One region of the Aequoribacter fuscus genome, then DNA from elsewhere that is predicted to be linked to it. Evidence: predicted binding sites of a transcription regulator. Region 1 holds the regulator's gene; each other region holds the start of a gene.
The links. The regulator sigma-54, encoded in region 1, starts transcription at its own class of promoters, with help from an activator protein. The targets are predictions, from matches to a motif close to TGGCACANNNNTTGCNNT.
Positions count from the first base shown of each region.

Region 1 (5,898 bases):
TCCACTTCACGCACAAGGTGACTTCTGTTTATGCTCCGCTCGAACCGTAACATCCTGGGTCTCCTTCTCATCGTGCTCAGCCCATGGGTTTTAGCGCAATCAGCACAGGATCCGATTCGTATCAGCGCCGACGAAGCGACACGATCTGAGCTCGAGGGCATTACACGCTACTTAGGCAACGTCGTTCTCGTGCAGGGCACCATTACAATTACTGCTAGCTCTCTGGAAATTGATCAAGCGAACCCGGAAGAAATCAAAATCATCGCGACAGGCTCACCCGCGACGTTTGTGCAGCCAATGGTTGGCGCGGAACCTGCCATTGACGCGAAGGCTCAGACAATTCGCTACGAACAGGTCGCGCGCAAGGTCATTCTCGAACAAGATGCTCGCATTCAGCGCGGTGAATCCATTATTCGCGGGCCTCTTATCGAATATTTTATAGACGAAAAGCGCGTCCAAGCGGGTCAAGATGCCAACCAGCCCAAGAGCCGCGTTGAAGTTGTCATTCCGCCCTCAGGTAGTACACCCTGATGGCCCTATTAAGAGCGCAACATCTGGCCAAAGCCTATAAAGGACGAAGCGTCGTCAAGGACGTGTCGCTACAAGTGAACAGCGGCGAAATCGTAGGCCTTTTGGGTCCGAACGGGGCCGGCAAGACAACCTGTTTTTACATGATTGTCGGCATTGTACCTGCCGATGCGGGCGCTATCAGCATCGATGATCACGACCTGACCAAACTCGCGCTACACCAGCGCGCGCAGGTGGGCCTCGGCTACTTACCCCAAGAAGCATCGGTGTTCAGACGCTTGAGCGTGCGGGACAATATTTTGGCAATACTGGAAACACGCAAAGAACTGGGCCATAAAGCCAAAGCATTTTTGTGCGACCAGTTGATCGATGAATTCCGCTTACACGCCGTACAAGATACCCTAGGGCAAGCGCTGTCGGGCGGCGAACGCCGGCGCGTCGAAATCGCGAGGGCCTTAGCGCTGGAGCCAAAATTCATTCTGCTTGACGAGCCTTTTGCGGGTGTCGACCCGATTTCAGTCAACGACATTAAAGACGTCGTGCGCAGTGTAGCCGAGCGGAATATCGGTGTGCTCATCACGGATCATAACGTGCGAGAAACGCTAGATCTTTGCAGTTCAGCGTACATCGTTGGTGAAGGTCACATCATCGCCGAAGGTGGTGCCGACGCCATCTTATCCAACCAACGCGTTCGCGATATCTATCTCGGCGAGCACTTCACTTTATAGCCAGCAATAAATCACAGCAAAAACCGCGCCAACACTTGTCGTTAAGGTGCGCATAAGGCTACACTCCTCTTCTACCTCAGTGGATTTTTGGCATGAAGCAGTCGTTACAGCTAAAACTCGGTCAACAGTTAACCATGACCCCGCAGCTGCAGCAGGCCATCAAGTTATTACAGCTCTCCACCCTCGATTTACAGCTCGAAATTCAACAAGCAATAGAGTCCAATCCACTGCTAGAACTCGAAGAAGAGTTCGCCGACGATGCACAGATACTTGATGCTCGAAGCCGTGAAGGCCCAATGGACAACATTGAAGACGCGGCTGCAGAAACGCCCAGCGGTAAGGAAGATTGGGATCAATCCATTCCCGATGAACTCCCGGTAGACACTCAATGGGATGATCTACTGCCCTCTTCGTCAAGCCCACCACCAGCGACCAATGACGACGACCTAGAGTTCGATTACGCCCAACAAGGTGCGGCTGAGACGACCCTGCAAGAACACCTCTTGTGGCAATTAAACTTAACGCACTGGTCAGACATTGATCGCATGATTGCGGTCACCATTATTGACTACACGGACGATAACGGACGCTTGACGGCCGACCTGGAAGAAATTTACGAGGTCGTTGCCGAAGAAGGTGATATCGACTTCGACGAGGTCGTTGCCGTATTGCACGGTTTACAGCAGTTTGAGCCCACCGGGGTTTTTGCGAGAGACCTCCAGGAATGCCTGCAATTACAGCTTCGACAACTGCCCGCTGACACTCCGAATCGCGATACCGCGAATCTACTCCTGACCCGTTACATGGCCCAGTTCGGCGCCGGCGATTTCAAGCAAATCATGCGCCGAGCTCGCCTAACAGAAGATGACTTAAAAGCGGCGATCGGTCTGATACAAACGCTCGACCCCAACCCTGGCCACACCTATCATTCGGCATCGACTGAGTACGCAATACCCGACGTATTCGTGAGTAAAAAGCAGGACCGATGGGTGGTTGAGCTCAATCCCGATATTGCACCAAAGCTGCGTATTAATGACACCTATGCCAGCATGATTCAGCGCGCAGACAACAGTGACCAAAACAACTACCTGCGCGACAATTTGCAAGAAGCCCGTTGGTTTTTAAAGAGCCTGCTCAGTCGCAATGAAACTCTGATGAAAGTGGCAACGAAAATTGTCGAACACCAGCGAGGCTTTCTAGAGGAAGGCGAAATTGCAATGCGCCCGCTCATCTTGAGCGAAATCGCAGAGCAGGTAGAAATGCACGAATCGACAATTTCACGCGCAACCACCAACAAGTACATGCACACACCGCGAGGCGTGTTCGAGCTGAAGTACTTTTTCTCTAGCCACGTACGCAACGACGATGGCAGCGAGCATTCTTCGACCGCGATCCAAGCAATCATAAAGCGCTTGGTCTCCGAGGAAAGTCCCAGAAAGCCCCTGAGCGACTCAAAAATCGTGACATTGCTAGCATCAGAAGGCATCACTGTTGCTCGAAGAACCGTCGCCAAATACAGAGATATTTTGCACATCCCACCGTCAAACGAGCGCAAACGCCTTGTTTGAGGTAGTATGAAATCGAGGACTCGTTCCTCTTGCTATTTGAATAAGGAGTAGTTTATGCAATTGACTGTAAGCGGACATCACGTTGACGTTACCGATGCTTTGCGCAACTATGTCGCCAATAAGTTTGAGCGCCTAGAACGCCACAGTGATCACATCACCAAGGTCGACGTCACCCTGATTGTTGAAAAAGCGGCACAAAAAGCCGAGGCCTCAATTCACGTAGCGGGTGCTGATTTGTTCGCCGCCTCTGAGGCGGAAGATATGTATGCTGCTATCGATTTATTGGCCGACAAGCTCGATCGTCAAGTCATCAAGCACAAGCAGAAAGCCAGGGGGCACTGATCAGCCAATGTCTGGCATACTCACCCATTTACTATCCACTCATCGACTGGACACCCATCTTGAGGTGTCCAGCAAAAAACGCTTGTTTGAAGAAATCGCTGAGCGAATTCAGCACGATTACCCCGAGATTACCGCGCGATCAACGTTCAATCGCCTACTCGCCCGCGAAAAACTCGGTAGTACCGGATTAGGACAGGGCATCGCTATTCCTCATGCGCGCCTAGAGGGTGCACCTGAAATCATTGGTGTATTCTTCACCCTAAGCCAAGGCATCGAGTTCGATGCACCCGATGATCAGAATGTCGACTTAGTCTTCGCCTTGTTAGTCCCCGAGAATGAGGAACAAGAGCACTTGACTACGCTGGCAACCCTGGCTGGGCTGTTCCAAAACCCCAATTTCTGCCGTGATATTAGAGCGGCTCGTACGGCCGAGGCACTGCTCAAAGCCCTGAAAACGTGGGAAGCAAACACGTGAACAACTGCCCTTTAGTGATTATTAGCGGTCGCTCAGGCTCGGGTAAAAGTACCGCCCTACATCTGCTTGAAGACGAGGGGTTTTACTGTATAGATAACTTGCCTTTAGGGCTGTTGGAGCAGCTTCTACAGGAAATCGAAAGCGATCACTTTGCTCACTTCAAAGGTGTCGCGGTATGCATTGACTCGCGCAACGCCTGGACGAATGTGGGGGATCTTAGCAACATTTTAGCCGCCATCCCCGAGCGCACTCAGGGCAGTATTTTATATTTAGATGCCCTCGACCCTATACTAATTACGCGCTATAGCGAGACCCGACGCCGCCATCCGCTCACCAATCAGCGCACCACCTTATCAGACGCCATTGCGCAAGAGCGTGAACTGCTAGAACCCGTGCTCGAGGCTGCGTCTATTGTGGTGGATACCAGCGAAATGACCATTTACGAATTGCGTGACACCATTCGTCAACGACTTTTAGGGGCAAAAAAAGGCGAGTTGTCCATACTGTTCCAATCGTTTGGGTTTAAAAAAGGCATCCCCTCAGACGCCGATTTGGTCTTTGACGTCCGAATGCTGCCCAATCCGCACTGGATTAAAGAACTACGACTTCTTAACGGTACCGACCAAGGAGTTGTCGATTTTTTAAGCCAGCAGGAATCAACACAACGTTTATTCGATGACATTCGTTCCTTCGTCGAGCGCTGGCTACCGTCGTATAGTGAGAGCAATCGGAGCTATGTCACGGTGGCTATCGGATGCACCGGCGGCCAACACCGTTCGGTGTTCATGGCGCAGCAACTCTTCCAACACTTCAGCGCCAGCCTGTCGAATATTCACGTACGTCACCGCGAATTACTATCGCGCGAGGAATAAGGCCTAGCGATGATCGAAGCACAAATTGAAATCATTAACAAATTGGGCTTACACGCACGAGCGGCAGCGAAGTTCATTGCGTGTACGGGACAATTCGGTTCGGCCTGTCGAGTAGGCAAAGACCCCAAGAGCTTGGTGGATGGCAAAAGCATCATGGCTGTTATGATGCTCGCCGCTGCGAAAGGCACCGTTTTACATGTCTGCATCGAAGGGAAAGATGAAGCAGAGGCGTGGGAAGCCCTCAAAACACTCATTAACAAACGCTTTGATGAAGGCGAATAATTCCGCTGCTCGCTCAATAATTTCCTCAGTGAGGTTTTGCTAAATCTGGTATCCTAGTCCGCAGTAGATAGGAAGCCCGCACATGAGCTCAAAACTCACCTCCATTGCCCACGATAAGCTCGAGTCGTTACTGAACTCGCGCGACAGTGCGCGCATTGCCGACGTGAGTAGCATGCTCAATGACATGCCCCCGGCAGATGTCGCCCACCTGATCGAATCGTCGACACCGAAACTTCGACACATTCTGTGGCAACTCGTCGACACCGAGATTGAAGGTGAAGTCATCGGCGAACTGAGCGAGGAACTGCAGAGTTTATTCCTCGCCGAGATGGATGCCGCCGAGGTTGCGGTAATGACCGAGGGGATGGCGGACGACGACATCGCCGATATTCTGCAGCAATTACCGGGCGCCGTCACGCAAGAAGTGTTGGCGTCAATGGACCAGCAGGATCGAGCGCGTATCGAGCGGGTCTTGACCTATTCAGAGGATACAGCGGGTGGTTTGATGACCACCGATGCCATTACCATTCGGGCGCGCGTCACAATGGATGTGGTCCTGCGTTACCTTCGGCGCCATTCCGAAATCCCGTCCATGACCGACAGTCTGATCGTGGTGAACAGCCAAGATCAATACATCGGTTTGCTGCCTTTGCGCACCCTATTGGTCTCTGATCCCTCGGCATCGGTGCGCGAAATGATGATTACCGACATCGATCCTATCCCCGCCAACATGCCCGATACTGAAGTGGCTCGCTTATTCGAGCGCAACGACTGGGTATCGGCGCCGGTGGTCGATGAAAACCGCAAACTCCTAGGACGCATCACGATCGACGACGTCGTCGACGTGATCCGTGAAGATGCTGACCATTCGTTTATGTCAATGGCGGGTCTGGACGAAGAACAAGACACCTTCGCACCGATTCTTCGCACCACTCCGCGACGTGCTTTGTGGCTAGGCATTAATTTATTAACGGCCTTTGTCGCCGCGAGTGTGATTAATTTATTTCAAGAAACCATCGAAAAGGTCGTCGCGTTAGCGGTGCTTATGCCCATCGTAGCCTCCATGGGTGGCATCGCCGGCACTCAAACCCTAACGGTTTTGG
Region 1 is NZ_CP036423.1:2,423,787-2,429,684, forward strand. It holds gene lptC (LPS export ABC transporter periplasmic protein LptC) at 1-50, shown strand, start outside; gene lptA (lipopolysaccharide transport periplasmic protein LptA) at 31-531, shown strand; gene lptB (LPS export ABC transporter ATP-binding protein) at 531-1,256, shown strand; gene EYZ66_RS10890 (RNA polymerase factor sigma-54) at 1,349-2,824, shown strand; gene hpf (ribosome hibernation-promoting factor, HPF/YfiA family) at 2,879-3,166, shown strand; gene EYZ66_RS10900 (PTS sugar transporter subunit IIA) at 3,174-3,641, shown strand; gene rapZ (RNase adapter RapZ) at 3,638-4,513, shown strand; gene EYZ66_RS10910 (HPr family phosphocarrier protein) at 4,523-4,795, shown strand; gene mgtE (magnesium transporter) at 4,878-5,898, shown strand, end outside.

Region 2 (5,898 bases), 290 kb from region 1:
ACCTTTCACCATGGATATCAGAACACCATTAACACGCCTAGCGATTTCTGTATGTTTAACAGGTGCATAGTGATCAAAGATGTGCGTCATAATCCCACCACCCGACGTGAGCGTCAGGAAGAGCGAGCGAAAACCGATCAAACCGCGTGCGGGCACCATAAACTCTAAGCGCACTCGACCATTGCCGTCTGGCACCATATTCTCGAGCTCGGCTCGACGATTGCCCAACTCTTCCATGATGGCGCCCTGATGCTGGTCTTCACAATCAATGACCAACTGCTCGTAAGGCTCTTGCATCACACCGTCGATTTCTTTGCGGATAACTTCCGGACGCGAAACACCCAACTCAAAGCCTTCGCGACGCATCGACTCAATCAACACAGACAAGTGCAATTCACCTCGGCCGGACACAATAAATTTATCAGGCGAATCGCCCTGCACGACACGCAGCGCCACATTATGTATCAATTCACGCTCCAGGCGCTCTTTAATGTTTCGCGACGTCACGTACTTGCCGTCTTTACCCGCAAAGGGCGAGTCATTTACCTGAAACGTCATGCTCACCGTTGGCTCATCGACCGACAGCGCAGGCAGAGCTTCGATGTGCGCTTGGTCGCACAAGGTATCTGAAATATTCAAGCCATCGATCCCCGTGATACAAACGATGTCACCGGCCTCAGCTTGGTCAACTTCGACACGCTCTAAACCGTGAAAGCCCATTACCTGAAGGATTTTTGCGTTGCGCTTGTTGCCTTCTCGATCGACCACAGCCACCGGGGTATTGGGCTTTAATTTGCCGCGAGTGATGCGACCCACGCCGATAACACCCACGTAGCTCGAGTAGTCCAGCGCTGAAATTTGCATCTGCAGAGGGGAGGTAGCATCAACTTCGGGCTCGGGCACACGCTTGATAATTTCGTTGAACAAGGGCGTCATGTCGTCGGCCATCTCATTGGGATCTAAACCCGCAATCCCCTGAATCGCCGAGGTGTAAACGATCGGAAAATCCAATTGTGTCTCGTTAGCACCCAGACGATCGAACAAATCAAACACCTGATCAATGACCCAGTCTGGTCGAGCACCGGGGCGATCAATTTTGTTCACCACAACAATGGGGTTTAATCCACGTTCGAAGGCTTTAGAGGTCACAAAGCGCGTTTGTGGCATTGGTCCATCGACAGCATCGACCAATAACAATACCGAATCGACCATCGACAATACACGCTCTACCTCGCCACCGAAGTCAGCGTGTCCCGGCGTATCCACGATATTGATACGATAATCGGACCAACGAATCGCCGTGTTTTTCGCCAAAATGGTGATACCGCGCTCACGTTCTTGGTCGTTACTGTCCATAACACGCTCAGCGCCATCTGAACGGCGATCAAGCGTGCCCGATTGCTGTAACAAACAATCCACTAAGGTTGTTTTACCATGGTCAACGTGCGCGATGATCGCGATATTGCGGAGCTGTCTAGTCAAGGGGGTTTACCTCAGTAGGATGGGCTAGGCCAAAAATGGCGCGCAGTATACAGCAGGCCGAGAATGCAAGCTACGGCAGTATTACCGTTACATATCCACATCCCCAGCCCAAAAGATCTGCCTCCCGCTACGCTACTCACCCTCAGAAAGCCTGTCGCGGCCACTAGTGCACCATATTGGCACTTACGCGCACCAATATGGCGCAAAAACCTCGTTTAGATCCATCCGATTTAGCTTCAAACCCACAAAAACAGTGCGAAATCGCCGAAATCGGTGCACAATCAACATGGCACACATATTGCTTTTAGGTTGTTAGCGATTTTGGACCAAGGACCACCATTAGGGGACGCCTGAGGTTCACACAACCGCAAACAGGCAAAAGCCCGCAATCAACGGAGGAATTACAATGTCAGAGCATACTCTGGATCTTATCAAAAGCAGCGAAGCACGCTGGGTGGACTTACGCTTTACCGACACCAAGGGTAAAGAACAACACGTAACCATTCCTGCGTCGGAAGTAGACGAAGACTTTTTCGAAGAAGGCAAAATGTTCGATGGCTCATCGATCGCCGGCTGGAAAGGCATCAACGAATCAGACATGATCTTAATGCCCGATGACGCGGCGTCTGTGTTAGACCCGTTCACCGACGATGCGACCGTTATCGTTCGCTGCAACATCATCGAACCTACCACGATGCAGGGTTACGATCGCGACCCTCGCTCGATTGCACAACGCGCAGAAGACTACCTGAAAACAACGGGTATCGGTGACACCGCATTCTTCGGCCCAGAGCCAGAATTCTTCGTGTTTGACGACATCAAATGGCACGCTGACATCAGCGGTGCAGGCTATACCATCAACTCCGAAGAAGCTGCGTGGGCATCAAACCTGCACTACGATGGCGGCAACACAGGCCACCGTCCTGGCGTGAAAGGCGGTTACTTCCCCGTACCACCAGTCGATTCGCTGCATGAGTTACGCGCAGCCATGTGTATCGCCATGGAAGAAATGGGCCTACCCATTGAAGTACATCACCACGAAGTGGGCACCGCGGGTCAGTGTGAGATCGGCGTCAAGTTCAACACCCTGGTGAAAAAAGCTGACGAAGTTCAAATTCTAAAGTACTGCGTACTCAACGTAGCGCACGGCTTTGGCAAAACAGCGACCTTTATGCCCAAACCACTGGTTGGCGACAACGGCTCAGGCATGCACGTTCACCAGTCTATCAGCAAAGACGGCGTTAACATGTTCGCTGGCGACGGCTACGCAGGACTGTCTGACACTGCGCTGTACTACATCGGCGGTATCATCAAGCACGCTCGTGCCCTGAACGCCTTTACGAACGCGTCTACCAACAGCTACAAGCGTTTGGTACCAGGCTTCGAAGCTCCTGTTATGTTGGCTTACTCAGCCCGTAACCGCTCCGCGTCAATCCGTATTCCTTACGAGCCAAGCCCCAAAGGCAAGCGCGTAGAGGTGCGATTCCCTGACCCAACAGCTAACCCATACTTGGCTTTCGCAGCGATGCTGATGGCAGGTATTGATGGCATCAAGAACAAGATCCACCCTGGCGACGCCGCTGACAAAGATCTTTACGATCTGCCAGCAGAAGAAGCCTTGGCGATTCCAACCGTATGTTCTTCGCTGCAACAAGCGCTTGAGTCACTGGACGCAGACCGCGCATTCTTAACCGAAGGTGGCGTATTCTCTGACGACATGATCGATGCTTACATCGACCTGAAAATGGAAGAAGTCACCCGCTTGAACATGACGACTCACCCCGTTGAGTTCGACATGTACTACTCTTGCTAAGCGACACCACTCAAGCACAAAGCCCGCCACTGGCGGGCTTTTTTATTGCTGACACAAACGATTCGCTCTGCTAGTCTGGATATCCTTAGGAAACACTCGGTTTTTAAATGCGAATTGCTCTGTTGTTTTTGATGCTAACGCTCTCTAGCTTCGCACAGGGGCAGACCCGAATTTACAAAGTGGTGGATGCAAATGGCAACATTACATTCACCGATAAGCCGCCCATAAGCACCCAAGAAAAGTCGAGCGCCGTAGAACTCAATCAGATCAATATCAGTGCACCGCCACCGGAGCGTGCGCGCAACACCAGCATCGACAACAGCAAGCCTGAAGCCAATATCGACTACGACATCACCATCACCAGCCCGCCAGACAGCACGACCATTCCCATGGGACCGGGCAACTTCTCACTCAGCGCCTCGGTTAGCCCTGCGCTGGAATATGGCGATAAATTGCAACTTATCCTCAACGGTGAGCCTTACGGCAGGCCTCAAAGCACCAGTACTTGGGGCCTAACAAATGTGCTTCGTGGCGCTCACGACCTGTCGATTCAGGCGGTGAGCGACTCAGGTAAAGTACTCTCGCAATCACGCCCTGTTCGCGTCTATGTACTGAGACCCTCCAAACTCTATCGCAACTAGCGCACCAAATTGGTGCAATTAAGTTTAGGCTGTGCTCAAATAGGGCGCAGCGCTCGACAAAATACCCGTTACACTCGCGATTTTTGTCCCAAATGGCGTTGTTTTGGCTCTCGATCAGCACCAAAAGTTGGCGTCATTCTTGCTAGATGTTAGCGAATAATTCGCGTTTTCTGGCAGATCATGGTCTGCCGATAAAATGGAAGGCACTCATGGCCCCAATAGATACAATCGATAGCTTAAGCACCGGTGTAATAACACTGGATAGCGAGTTGTGTATTTGTGCCATGAACTCCGCTAGCGAGGCCATGCTCTCCACCTCGAAAGCCCGCTTGGCGGGTACTCATTTTATCGACCTAGTGAAGAATGCAGACGACGTGGTACCTCAAATACGCGCTGCCATTGAAGCCCATACGCCCATCACACAACGCAGCGTTACGCTACAAAATAATGGCAACGAGCCCGTCACAGCTGATTTGACGATAACCCCATCAAGACCCGATCGTGATGGCAGTCTGCTAATTGAGCTGCACCCCGTCGATCGGATCATGCGCATCAGCCGAGGACAAAATCTCCTGCAGACCACTGAAACGACGCACCAAATCGTCCGTGGACTGGCTCATGAGGTAAAAAACCCACTGGGCGGTATCCGCGGAGCGGCACAATTGTTAGCCCGCGAACTCGAAGATCCCGATCAACTGGAATATACCCAGATTATTATTCGGGAGGCCGATCGTCTAAGAGCCTTGGTCGATCGTCTGCTTGGCCCGAATAAACCCGTAGACCGACTCCCTTTAAATGTGCACGAAGTGCTCGAGCACGTGCGACGCCTGCTCGAAGTCGAGAGCGACCAGAAGGTCAGGATCGAGCGCGATTATGACCCAAGCCTCCCGGATATCGTTGGAGACCGCGCTCAGCTGATTCAAGCCATCCTGAATATCGCGTTAAACGCTATTCAAGCCAACGACGGTGAGCACGAGTGCCTGATTACTCTGCGCTCTCGCGTACTGCGTCAGTTTACGATTGGCGCAATCCGCCACCGCTTAGTGTGTAAAATCGATATCGAAGACAACGGCCCGGGCATCGACGAAGCACTGATGGGATTAATCTTTCTGCCCATGGTCACCGGCCGCGCGGAAGGCACAGGCCTGGGCTTGTCGATATCGCAAAGTATTATCAATCGCCATGGCGGTCTGCTCGAGTGTCAGAGCGAACCCGGCAAAACCCTATTCTCACTATACCTTCCCTTGGAGCTAGATCATGAGTGATACCTCAAATGTGTGGGTCGTAGATGACGACGATTCGATCCGCTGGGTACTAGAACGCGCTCTCACCCAGGCGGGGATAAAATGCCGGTGCTTCGAAGAAGCCGACAGCCTGCTGGCAGAGATCAAATACGAACAACCCGACGCCATTATCAGTGACATTCGAATGCCGGGAACCGACGGGCTCGCCATGCTCGACGAGCTACACGCGAGCCTTCCAGAACTCCCTATCATCATCACCACAGCGCATTCGGACCTCGAAAGTGCCGTCGCCTCGTATCAGCAAGGTGCTTTCGAATATTTACCCAAACCCTTTGATATCGACGATGTCATTGCCATCACCGAGCGCGCCATCTCACATCGCCGCAAAACGTTAAAGACCTCGGAGGCAAAAGAGGAAGCGCTTCCTACCACCGAGATCATCGGTGAGGCGCCCGCAATGCAGGAGGTGTTTCGTGCGATCGGACGCTTAGCGCACAGCAATATTACGGTGTTGATCAACGGCGAATCGGGTACAGGTAAAGAGCTTGTCGCTCGAGCATTACATCGCCATTCACCTCGTGCCAGCGCGCCATTTATCGCACTTAATATGGCTGCGATACCTCGCGACCTTATGGAGTCAGAGTTATTCGGCCACGAAAAAGGGGCTTTTACCGGTGCCGCTCAAAAACGTGAGGGCCGTTTTGAACAAGCCAACGGT
Region 2 is NZ_CP036423.1:2,716,373-2,722,270, forward strand. It holds gene typA (translational GTPase TypA) at 1-1,482, opposite strand, end outside; gene glnA (glutamate--ammonia ligase) at 1,889-3,295, shown strand; gene EYZ66_RS12370 (DUF4124 domain-containing protein) at 3,403-3,936, shown strand; gene glnL (nitrogen regulation protein NR(II)) at 4,146-5,201, shown strand; gene glnG (nitrogen regulation protein NR(I)) at 5,194-5,898, shown strand, end outside.
Region 2: glnA (glutamate--ammonia ligase) is a predicted target of sigma-54. The motif match lies at 1,770-1,787, and genes of this name have one in related genera.

Region 3 (5,898 bases), 340 kb from region 1:
TGCCGAAGCCCTTTCGGAGTAGCGAAGTTAGCTAATATGATCTTACCCAGCGACTTCTGAGAGCCATTAGAGTAGCTGGCCACCACCAGCCCGTCCTCACCGATATTAACACCTACCAAGTCTCCTTCTGGCGCGCCGTTCTGAGATTGCGATAAGACGGCAAATGGGCTGTTGAACTGCGTACTCGCGGCGTAATCTAGATTAATTTGATTACCAGTAATCTCGCTCGATGCCAAAGTGACCCGATTAACGGGAGACACAAGAGTACCGCTAGTGTTGAAGGTTAACTCACCCTTATCCAAGAAAATTGGGCGCCACTGCGGTATGTCGTTTTCATCAAAGTCTTGCTTATCGGTGGTCTCGATCCAAGTACCATTTCGATCTTGAAAAACGTAAAGCGGCGTCGATGCACCCTGTGTATCTGGATCCAGCTCGATATAAGTGGAAGTCTGCCCGAACGCCGAATCCACGTCTTCAAGACCGAAGTCAGCGGACCCCGCAACCTGAAGAAACGAATCATCGGTCGCCGTGGCACCAGTAAATCGGATGACGCCCAGGTCAAAATCCACTTTTACACCTGACACTTGACGGCCGACGTTATCCGCCATTAGGTTGATTTTTTCCTCGACCATATCGGTAAAGTCACCGATCTGGTAATCACCCAAGTCGAGCTCAATCTGCGCCGATATATTGTCGACAATCACAGTAAGATTTCGATTGTCAGCGGTTACAGAGAAGGGCGCATTGGGATCTACGCCCATCTGATTCCCTATGACGATCGCTGGTGTCGAGGCCGTTCCCCGAACAGCGGGTCTGTTAGCTATCGCAGAGGTTTCGGGATCCACTTTGATCGTATTTTCGGCATCTGATAGCGCGCTGTCATACTCGAGCCCAAATAGCTGCAGACCCAATTCATTAGCACTTTTTGTGACTCCATCCGAAGCAGTCAGGATATTGCGCACCGCGATACTAGAAGCGTCACCCGTGGTACCAGAAGAGATGTTGAATTTACCATCAAAATAGGTGATCTGTATGCCATAGCGCTGATCACGTGCTGGCAAAATCAAATCGCCTTTAGGGACTACATTACCCAAGAGTTTGATGGCAAGATCCCTATCGGCCGGAGGCACACTCGGCACCTCGTCTAATTTAGTGCCAGCAACCTTCCCAGTGGTTCCATCCAACTCTAAATCTATAACCGGAATCCCAAAGGCGCTTTCTGCCGTACTCGATGTTACATGCAGCGTTTCTTCACCAGTTTGAGTAATAGTCAGCCCCTTACGAGCCAAGTTGTAAGCAATTTCTATATCAGTGACGCCAGCAGCGTCTAGCCCAGCGTTTAAAGCGAATACCAGCTCCTCATAACTCACTTGCGGGTCTGTGGTGTCGAACACGACGTTACCAAATGCCTGCTGATCTAGTAAAAGTTGGCCAACATCAAGCTCGATTGTGCTCTCGTCATCAAGACCGTAGTTGCGCGTTAGCTGCATTGTGGTGTTCGAGGATGTACCGTCAGCATTAAAGTAGTCCGACATATCAAACTTTCTGCCGTCTCCAAAACGCTCATTGGCGATTCTTGTAAGTTCTGTGGCAATAGTCTGCCCTGACACTGCCCCCATATTTACCGTACCAGCTAAATGCTCCAAGCCCAAAGAAACGTATGATGAACCATCTACGCTGAGGCTCAGCATATCTCGCAACTCGCTCCGACTCGCCGCTGACAAATCGAAACCGCTTTCCCCTCCTGCCAAGGATAGCTGCTGCCGGGTCGTCTCGTTAGCAGATGAAATAGATACCGTCGCGGGAGTGGACTGAATTGCCTCATCGAGCTTATCGAAAGAGTACTTTCGATATACGGTCCCCTGAGTCACTAAGTACTCCGAGCTATTAGTACTATTTTTCTGCAAAAACTCCAGCTCCGATGCGGTCTTGAGCTCACCATACTTATTCACAAAGAACTGATCGCCGCCGCTATCTGTTGCCTGAATGAGCTCCGAATCCACGCGCTGGCCGTCGAGATAAACATGAGTTTGCCATTTGTTCTCGGGCGTATCCGCCGTGGCGTTCTGAGTCTTCACATAATAAATTGTCGCGAGATGCTGTGAACCCGACGCGCCGTAAACGGTAAGTGAGGTTGTGCGGTGATAAGTCTCAGGCTTATTGGGATTAAAGTTTGCGGTTATCGGCTCGACATTCGACGGCAAATTTAGCCCGAGTTCAACCTCCGTCGTCGCGCGAAATTCGGACACTGTCTGGCGAGGAATCGACAGCGCAGAGGGTGGTTGGCTAAAATCTGCTTTATTGGTGGAGTCAACGGGCAAAGACAGCAGCGCCTGCCCAGCTGAGTTGACCATCTGATTCTGCTCATTGAGCATAAAACTCCCATTACGAGTATATACCCGACTGCCGTCAGACGACTGGAGTGGGAAGAAGCCGTCTCCTGTGATCGCTAAGTCTAGGGAGTTTGAAGAAAATTGAACGAAGCCTTGACTAAACTCTTGGCTAATCTCCTTCAAAGCAACCCCTTGTCCAACTACAGCCGATGCTCTTTGAAGTGGTGAGGTCGCAAAAATGTCGCCGAAGCTAGCAGATGATCGCTTAAACCCCGCTGTTGCGGAGTTAGCGATATTGTTGGAGGTCACCGAAAGTTCGGTGGTTGCAGCATTCAAACCTGTTAATGACGTGTAAAAAGACATGAGATAACCCCTATGAGTTCTTAGTTAGAAATTGTTCGTATGCCATCAAGCGACACGGACGAACCGTCGCGCAACTGAAGGTCAAGTTGTTGATTTGAAGGATTCCAAGTGACACTTGCCACTTCATTCAAAACCGATGTGGGGGTCGCAACAAGTTTTCCGTCAATAATGGCGCTCGCCGTAAATCGATATTCGCCCTTCGGCATTTGATTGCCATTGGCGTCAAGACCGGGCCAGCCGAAACGATGTTCGCCCGCGTCGAGCGCACCGATCTCTTCTCGATATACGAGCGAGCCATCTGACCCGCTGTAGACACTGAGTATCAGTGAATCGGCATCATTCGGGAGTGAAACCATTGTCTCTGTGACACCACCGCCGCCGCCCGATCCAACACCTCCATCGATAGCGACTTTTTTCCCCACAAGAGAAGAGCCCGTGAGAAGCGAATCGGTCCGCAAATTTGACACCAAGGTTTCTAACGATGCCTGCATCCCTTTGATGCCCTCGACCGACGAAAACTGGGCCAGCTGCGCGACAAAAGCCTCGTTCTTCATTGGGTCGAGAGGATTTTGGCTCTTAAGTTGCGCTGTGAACAGCTGAAGAAAGGCATCCCTGTCGAGATCGTCTTCTCCATTGTTGTACACAGCATTGCGTTGCTGCGCCATGTAAGACTCAGTGGTCAGAATATTAGGGGTCAACGCTGTCATCGCTCATTTACTCCTTCAGGCCTTTAAAACTTCAAGTGTTCTGGTCATCAGCTGCTTCGCTGTGTTGATGACCTCTACGTTGTTCTGATAGCTCCTTGCAGCCGCTAGCATTTCAACGACCTCTTCCACCTCTTCCACGTTCGACTGATACACATATCCATCTTCATCTGCCAGTGGATTGCTTGGATCATAGAGCTTGCGATGTGGGGAAGGATCATCTTTCACGCCATCGACCAACAGAGAACCCGCAGGTCGCCTGACATTGCCAATTATCTGATCTTCAAGCACCGTTCGGAAAACAACACGCTTGGCCTTGTAGGCATCTTCAGCGGTTGAGGACACGTTAGACGCATTCGCCATGTTACTTGCCGTGGCGTGCAGCCTAGTCGTTTGGCCCGCAAGTGCACTTCCAGCGATGTCAAAAATGTCTGTTAAACCCATCTCTACTCTCCTTTGAGGGCACGTTTAATGCCACTGATTCTTCTTTGCAGAAACTCGAGAGATGCCCTGTACTCGATAGCTGCCTCACCGTATTTGGCTTGCTCAGCAGAGATTTCGACCGTGTTTCCATCTAAACCCGCGTTGTACGGATTGGTGTAGACCAGTCCATCTTGATTCGACAACGCCGTTTTTAAATGCCGTTTGTGAGTGGTCACGAGACTGCCGAAACCCGCCTGCGCTGCGAGAACCTGTTTAAAGTCAACATCTCGCGCCTTGAACCCAGGGGTATCGGCATTAGCGATATTCTTCGCCAAGACTTGGAGTCTCTGCGACTTTAGTACTAAAGCTTGCTCATGCACCCCAAAAATGCTGTTCATTTTGTCAGACCTAAAAGTTTCACACTCGCATTAGAAGCACGGTTCATGCCATAATCAAAAAAACTCAATTAAACAGTTACTTAATCGTTATAATCGCGACTTTAAAGCGGTAAAATTTCGCCGAAGCGGCAAGTTATTTCCGCTGGCGGCCTCTCTTTTGCCGCTCACATTAGCGCCGCAATTCACAGATCCTCTAAACACTTGAGAAAATTTGCTAAGTAAAGCCCAGCCGCCTTAACATAGGCGACACATAAGGAATGAAGACCGCTATGGCAGACGACTGTGTTAATCGGATTAGGGGGCTATTGACGCTAGTGCTGCTGGTCTTGGCAAGCCCTCATCTGCTGGCGACCCAGCTGGATCAAGTCACCCTCAAAAAAGAACTGGAAGAGCAGTTGATTCGGACTGCAGCAGAGCTTACCGGGGCGAAAGCAAGCAACATCGAGGCCCTCATCTGGGATAACCGGCTGAAGATCATAGACTGTGAAGAGGAATACTTAATTACTTTTCCATTCAGCGATGGCGTCACCGCGAAAGTGGTCTGCCCGGAAAACTCTTGGAGCATTTTTACTCGAATTAAGATCCACAATAGCGAGTTCGGGTTCCGCTATTTGCGAAACCTGTCTGAGGGCGACACGCTATCCCGAGGCGATGTCGAGCGCCAAGCGATTAATCATAAACTTAAAGGCGATATGGTGACTCACATCGCGGACGTTATTGGCCGCAGCCTTAAACGATCCGTAAAGGCAAGTAATGTTGTCATGGTCGAGGATTACGAGGAAATTGGCTTTTCAGGTGCAGCAAAAGACGATGATCGCAGTGCAACCGAAACTTATGTTTTAATCTCTAATGGCTCCATAACACGGGGGCAAAGGCTTTCTCCGGAACTTTTCACCCCTACCATACAAACCGAGCAGGCACCAAAAGACGCCCTGCTTCAAGGCGTTGAGGTAAAGCACCTAGAGACTACGCGTGACCTCACTTCGGGTGAGTATCTCCGCAAATCGAATACTAAGCCAACATTGGCAGTGCGAAAAGGCGAGATTCTGACACTATCAATAGTAAGAGGCATGATCTCAATTACAGCGCAAGTGAGGGCCTCTGAAGGAGGCAAGATTGGAGAGGTCATAGAATTAGAAAATATTGATTCGGGAAATCTTGTTCTCGGCATGGTTGTCGATATCGGGAAGGTTGAACTGCTGAACTAATAAGTCTACTGTGTGCTAAAGTTTCAGGGAGTGATGCCGATAATTACTTCAGTGATGAATCGAGGTGGAGATTATGACAAATATCTCAGATGTAATGAGCAGCTTTTCTAAAGCAGCAATGGGGCAGAAGGTAGATAAGCCTCTTAAACAAGACACGCAGGCGCAGGGCACCATGAGTGATGCTCCGCAACAAGCGGTTGTCAAACATGATCAGGTAGACTTCAGTCCACAAGTCAGCAACATTCTTGAGAATGCGTCGTTCGATAGAGCCAAAGTCGAGGCCATAAAAGAAGCTATTCAGAATGGCAACTATCCTTTAGACGCGCGTAAAATAGCGGAAAGTATGGCTGGGCTTGAGAAACTGATCGGTGGATAAGCAATATTGCTATGGCGTCGCTTAAATCAGACCAGAAGGCCATTAGTGAGGCCTTGCACAAAGCTCAAGCTCTGCGCGATATCCTCGAGCAAG
Region 3 is NZ_CP036423.1:2,765,220-2,771,117, forward strand. It holds gene EYZ66_RS12605 (flagellar hook-basal body complex protein) at 1-2,696, opposite strand, end outside; gene EYZ66_RS12610 (flagellar hook assembly protein FlgD) at 2,717-3,403, opposite strand; gene flgC (flagellar basal body rod protein FlgC) at 3,419-3,844, opposite strand; gene flgB (flagellar basal body rod protein FlgB) at 3,847-4,221, opposite strand; gene flgA (flagellar basal body P-ring formation chaperone FlgA) at 4,536-5,429, shown strand; gene flgM (flagellar biosynthesis anti-sigma factor FlgM) at 5,503-5,805, shown strand; gene flgN (flagellar export chaperone FlgN) at 5,817-5,898, shown strand, end outside.
Region 3: flgB (flagellar basal body rod protein FlgB) is a predicted target of sigma-54. The motif match lies at 4,255-4,272, and genes of this name have one in related genera.

Region 4 (5,898 bases), 350 kb from region 1:
CTTTTACCATCTCAAATGGTCTTTGATAGTCGTTCAACAAAGAACTTTATCGAGCCCGAGTCATGACCATTGTCATCGGACATCAAGTTATCTGCTATAGCACTGATATCAGTCGCAATGGGTGATTTCGGTTCCAAGTTCACGAATGGGATCCCTTTGCGTGCAGATTCCAAAATCAGCTCATTCTGTTTTCGCAATGAACCAGCATATTGGAGATGGAGATCAAGATATTGCATGGTGACCTTGTTGACACGCTCGTATATTGTTTTGGCTTCTTCTTTAGACCTGATTTGGCAGGGAAGGAGATGGAGTTGCGTGATATCGTACTCATGTTTTAAGACTTTAATCATGGCGTAGGCATCGGCGATTGATGAGGGTTCGTTTTGCACAACGACTAAGCGGATATCGCACGCCGAAAAAAGAACCGTGACGTTATCTGTAATACCTGCCGCAGTATCAACGATCAGGACATCGCAGTCAGGAATGTTAGAGATGCCATGTATTAACCCCAGCAATTGTAACCTAGACAAACTCGAGAGTGTCTTGGAACCGCTGGAGCCGGGCACAAGCTTTACGCCACTTGCGGTTGACACAATGATTTCCTCTATGCTTTTTTCGCCTGCCAAGACATGCGCGTAAGTATGCGTTACTCTGGTACCTAGCAGGATTTGGGCGTTACTCAGCCCCAAATCGCCATCAAGCAACATGACACCTAGACCCCTGTTGGCGAGTTCGGTAGCTAGATTGACTGCTACAGTAGTTTTACCAACGCCGCCTTTGCCGCTTGATACCCCTATCACTTTCATAAAAAATCCTCGCCCATTTTAAACGGGAGCTCTCATAATATACTTAATATTAGACCCAATGTGTTCAGACATTTGCTTTAAACTCGAGGACATTTTTATCCCTCTTGGGCTGCGTTTCTTTGAGTATCTCGTCGGCAGTACTCTGCAGTAAGGCGGTTAACTCTAGTGCGGTTACGCTCATAGAAGCCTTAAACAGGGCAAACTGTTCATCGCGATCTTTTTCTGCACCGCTGGTATCAATAATCGTCTTTACCTCGACCTCAGTATGATTCAGCGCGGCGGCATAAATCGTTTCATCAACGCTATAATTGTCGCGAGAATGGCCATCTGATCTCTCTGACTTAACACCGGTTACCTTGTTTTCCTCGGCCGGTTGCAGGCCATTTTGAGCCTCGCCTGTTTCTTTAAGACCCTCTGATTCGGTATTGCTTACTTCTGATTCTGCAAATTTAATGCTGGAAAGCTCATCTAATATCTGTCTGAAGCTGTCCTTTGCTGTGCTTTCAAAATCGGGCTTGACTGCGATGTGATCTGCTCGCAGCACGTCCGCGGCGTCTGTGAGAGTTGAATTCGTAGTGATGTGTTCGCCATCCACTTTAGTGGTCACAGTTTCCTGAGTTTCCTGAGTTTCCTGAGTTTCCTGAGTTTCCTGAGTTTCCTGAGTTTCCTGAGTTTTTTGGGGTTCGCGCATCGAGACGTTCTCGACAGCCAAAATAATGAGATTTTTGGTCGCTGTTGCGATGCTACTCACGATAAGACCGTCGGCACCATACTGTCGCTTCACCTCTTCCAGGGCAGCGTTGCTCATCGCACACTCGATAATCTTTATTTCCATGGATTATTCCCTTTTGCCCTCGATAGCATTCAGTCCACCAATACTACCAAACACTTTAATTTTCTGATCTTCAGGAATTTCTGTGTAGGATATCACGTGTAGGTCACGTACTCGAGTCCGAACAAAGCGCGCTAACCATTGGCGCAGTTGCGGTGAAACCACCAGAACGGGTGTGGCTCCTTTTTCTTGTATTTGCGTGGCGTTCTCTGCCAGCGCGTCTAATACTGAGTTGGCTAGACTAGGCTCCAAAACCACCTGGTTGCCATTACTTTGGCGGAAACTGTTTTCGAGTATGTTCTCTAAGTCACCGGCGAATGTCACTACTGTCAGCGTGCCCGTTGAATCGAGGAGTGGCTGAACGATCATTCTACCTAGCTTTGGCCTCACCTCACTGGTAAGGGTATCGGCGTCAGTGGCTCCCGATTTCGAGACGGTTAGTGCCTCGATAATGGATCGCATATCTTTTACCGGTATTCCCTCTGCGAGCAAGTTTTGAAGAATTTGGGTGACCGTAGACAGCGGCACCGTGTGAGGGATTAAATTAGACACGAGTTTCGGGTAATTGATCGCTACTTTATCGAGAAGTTGTTGGGTCTCATCTTGCCCAAGAAGCTCGTGGGCGTTTTCCTTCAGTATCACGCTGAGATGTGTTGCGATAGTCGTGGGTCCATCTACGACAGTGAAGCCCATTCCCCGGGCAAGGTCGCCTTGAGAGGCTTCTATCCAGACCGCGGGCAGACCAAAAGCGGGTTCCACTGTGTTCTCACCCTTCAGGGTGTTCACATTACCGTCGGAGTTAATGGCCAAAAGACGCCCTACTCGCAAGTCGCCTATTCCTCGAGCAACCCCATTTAAAATGATCTGATAGGAGTCCGGTCTGAGATCCAAGTTATCTCGGATCCTAATGGGTTGAACTAAGAATCCCAATTCAGCGGACAACTTTTTCCGAACCCCTTTAATCCGAGTGAGTAATTGCCCCCCCGATTGGGTATTCGCAAGCGGAACTAAGCCGTACCCGATATCGATGCCAACGACATCTACTTGATCCAGATCATCCCAAGAAAGTTCAGACGATTTTGCTTCTAGGTCATCGGTTACCTGCGCCTGCACATCTTTTTTGTTTTGATCTTGTTGCTGGGTCTGCAGACGAACGTAGTAACCAATACCAGCAGTAATTGCCGCTAATGGTAAGAAAATACCATGTGGCATCCCGGGAATCAGCCCAAGAATAAGAATGATGGCTGCAGCAAGGAAAAGAGCATTTTCATTGGCCATTTGGCTGCCGGCTTGCTCTGCGGTCGACTGTTCGGTCGTTACTCGCGTCACCAATATTGCTGTCGCGAAAGACAACAGAAGCGTGGGTATCTGAGCAACCAGACCGTCTCCGATGGTCAGTAACACATAAATACGCCCAGCGTCTGACAAGCTCAGATCGTGCTGGGTTGTCCCAACCAAGAGGCCACCGATGATATTAATCGCGAGTATTAACAGTCCGGCAACCGCATCTCCGCGAACAAACTTCGATGCGCCATCCATTGAACCAAAAAAATCAGCTTCCTGGCTGAGATCTTCTCGCCGCTTCTTGGCTTCTTCCTGATTAATCATGCCCGCATTGAGGTCAGCATCAATAGCCATCTGCTTTCCGGGCATTGCGTCCAGAGTGAACCTCGCTGTTACCTCTGAAACTCTTCCCGCTCCTTTCGTGACCACGATAAAATTGATGATCATCAAAATCATAAAGATGATGAAACCGACCACATAATTTCCCGCAATAACAAATTCCCCAAAAGACTCGATGACTAATCCGGCGGCATCGGTGCCGTTGTGTCCGTTGACGAGAACGATCCGGGTCGATGCGACATTGACACCAAGCCGAAGCAGGGTGGCTATTAACAAGACTGAGGGAAACGCAGAGAATTCAAGCGGATGCTTAGTATTCATTGCAATCATCAACAGCATTAACCCCACAATGATGTTGACAGTAAAAAGGACATCTAAAAGGAGAGTGGGTAGCGGCAATATCAACAATGCAATGATTAATAGAACCACGAGTGGCATCGCGATACTACTCACTTGCGCTGACGAGATTGACTGTCGAAATTCTGACAGTATTCCTATCAAAATAACTCTCCAAAATTCAGTTAGTTATGGTCTCTTCTATCTTTCTTTTGCGAGGCCAATGAAATAGTCTATTTTCAAAGCTAGTATCAGCAAAATACGTGCCACTTGCGAGCATTAGTCAAAGTATTTTTGATAAAGATTTATGAGTTAGGTACGATACTTAACCAGAGATGGTAAAGTTTTTTACATAAGGAGCGTCAAATGGGTGGTATGAGAAAGTTAAGCGCTTTGGTATGTGTTTTGGCGTTGGTCAGTGGCTGCACGACCACCTCACCAAACGGGTTTGATTCTGTTCTTCGGCCGATCGTAGAGAAGCGAGACACCTTGATGGCAACGGGTTATGCCGTAATTGACATTCAGGATTCGGACATGGCTGCCCAGAGACGATTGCTTGCCATCAGAGCTGCCAAACTTGATGCTTATCGGTCGCTGACCGAGCAGGTTTACGGCCAATACCTCGATTCAACCGTCACGGTATCTCAAATGGCAGTGAAGAGTGATACATTTCGTAGCCGAGTTGAAGGTGTTATCTACGGTGCCACGGTCGTTCGTATTGAGCCGGTTGGTACCGAAACGTATGAAGTAACAATGGCTTTGGACAAAGCTTTGGTAAATGATTTGCGTCTGCTTTACTTGAACCAAGTTGCTTTTAGACCCACCGAGTAAAGTCGCTATGCATTTAAGGCACACTTTGCTTCCAGTCGTCTCTGCACTTTTGGTAGGTCTCAGTTTTGATGCCAGGAGTTCCGAGTCAATAGCGGCAGAGATGGAAGCGAAGGCTTTGCTGGAGGGTTTTAAAGCAAAGTTGATGGAGGTCGCATTTGAGAAAGGTGCTGTCGTCAAAGGTTTGTCCTATATCGATGAGAAAGGTGCTTTACATCAGTCGACTCTTTACCGCGCTAAACAATCGGTTAACGGGATTCAGATTCAAACTTTCATAGACGAGATGCGGGCTGGGGCAGATCAGTCTTGGGGTTCGGTTGGGATTGAAGATGTTTGTGGCGTCTGGTCGATGGCGAACTCGGCGCCGCTCCCCAGAAGCGTGAGTTTGTCGATTAATTCACCAGGCATTAGAACTGAGGGAGCAAGCCTCAGGCACGTGATTGCTCCTGTTGAAGAACTGGTCGCAAGCAGCATGCAAGCGGCCTTGATTGAGCGGGGCATGCGCGTGGTGAGGGCGTCTGAGAGTGAGTTAATAGACGTCTCTGCTTCGCAGTATCAAAAAGTATTGTTAAGAGCTCCCTCGGGACACAGCGCCGATTACAGAGTCAGTGTTTCAGTGGCTATCAGCCCGAACTCCTGGGGTTCGCGAATGTATCAAGGGGCACGCCGATCTTTCTCAGGGGGGCTCAGCGAACTATTTAACCAGCAGTTGCGTCCCACCCCTCCGAAATACGAGTATACCATCGAGATCGTTTTCGCGGATGTGATCAGGTCGACTGACTTGGTGAGGCAGCAGGTCTACCTCGCGTCGACACCAACCGTGTCTTATGAGTCTGGCGAGGTCGCAGTCGATACAAATCTCACTTCTAAGTTGCGAAGGACACTTGCTGAAATCGATCGTGCACTAGATGCAAGTCAGTGCCTTCCGAGAGTTTTTCACGTTAAAAATTATGGCCAGGACGAGTTTCAAGTTCAAGGTGGGCGTGAAGATGGCGTTAACGAAGGCGATTGGCTTTTGGTTGGACAGCGTGAGTTACTGATTGACGGTCAGCTCAATAGCATAAATTTTGAATCTTTATATCTTGCGAGAGTCAAAAGCGTTAAAAGTGGTGTGGCAGTTGCTGAGCTACTCTCTCCCCCCGCTAGTAAAACGTTGTTAAAAGATAAGGGTGTTGCTGGAGATATTTTTGCTACGCTGCTATGAAGAAGCGAGTCTGTTATGACATGGAAAGGTGATTTGTGAATACAATACTAAAATGTTTCCTGTTGATAGGGTTATGCCTGCCCATTGCGGTGGTGGCCCAAGAGCCAAAAAATGAAACCCTAAGCGAGGGTGATATAGCTCGTCTCAGTGCGTTTGTAGGTGATATCGGCAGGGTGATGAAGGCGGCCCAAAAGGGGTCAGTAGCGGTGGATGGCATCTACAAAGTCCAGGAAGGCGACACGCTGAGTTCTATTGTTACACGCGAGTTT
Region 4 is NZ_CP036423.1:2,773,044-2,778,941, reverse strand. It holds gene EYZ66_RS12680 (sigma-70 family RNA polymerase sigma factor) at 1-37, opposite strand, end outside; gene EYZ66_RS12675 (MinD/ParA family ATP-binding protein) at 12-806, opposite strand; gene EYZ66_RS12670 (hypothetical protein) at 871-1,641, opposite strand; gene flhA (flagellar biosynthesis protein FlhA) at 1,645-3,762, opposite strand; gene EYZ66_RS12660 (LPP20 family lipoprotein) at 3,964-4,428, shown strand; gene EYZ66_RS12655 (hypothetical protein) at 4,529-5,629, shown strand; gene EYZ66_RS12650 (type IV pilus assembly protein FimV) at 5,665-5,898, shown strand, end outside.
Region 4: flhA (flagellar biosynthesis protein FlhA) is a predicted target of sigma-54. The motif match lies at 3,849-3,866, and genes of this name have one in related genera.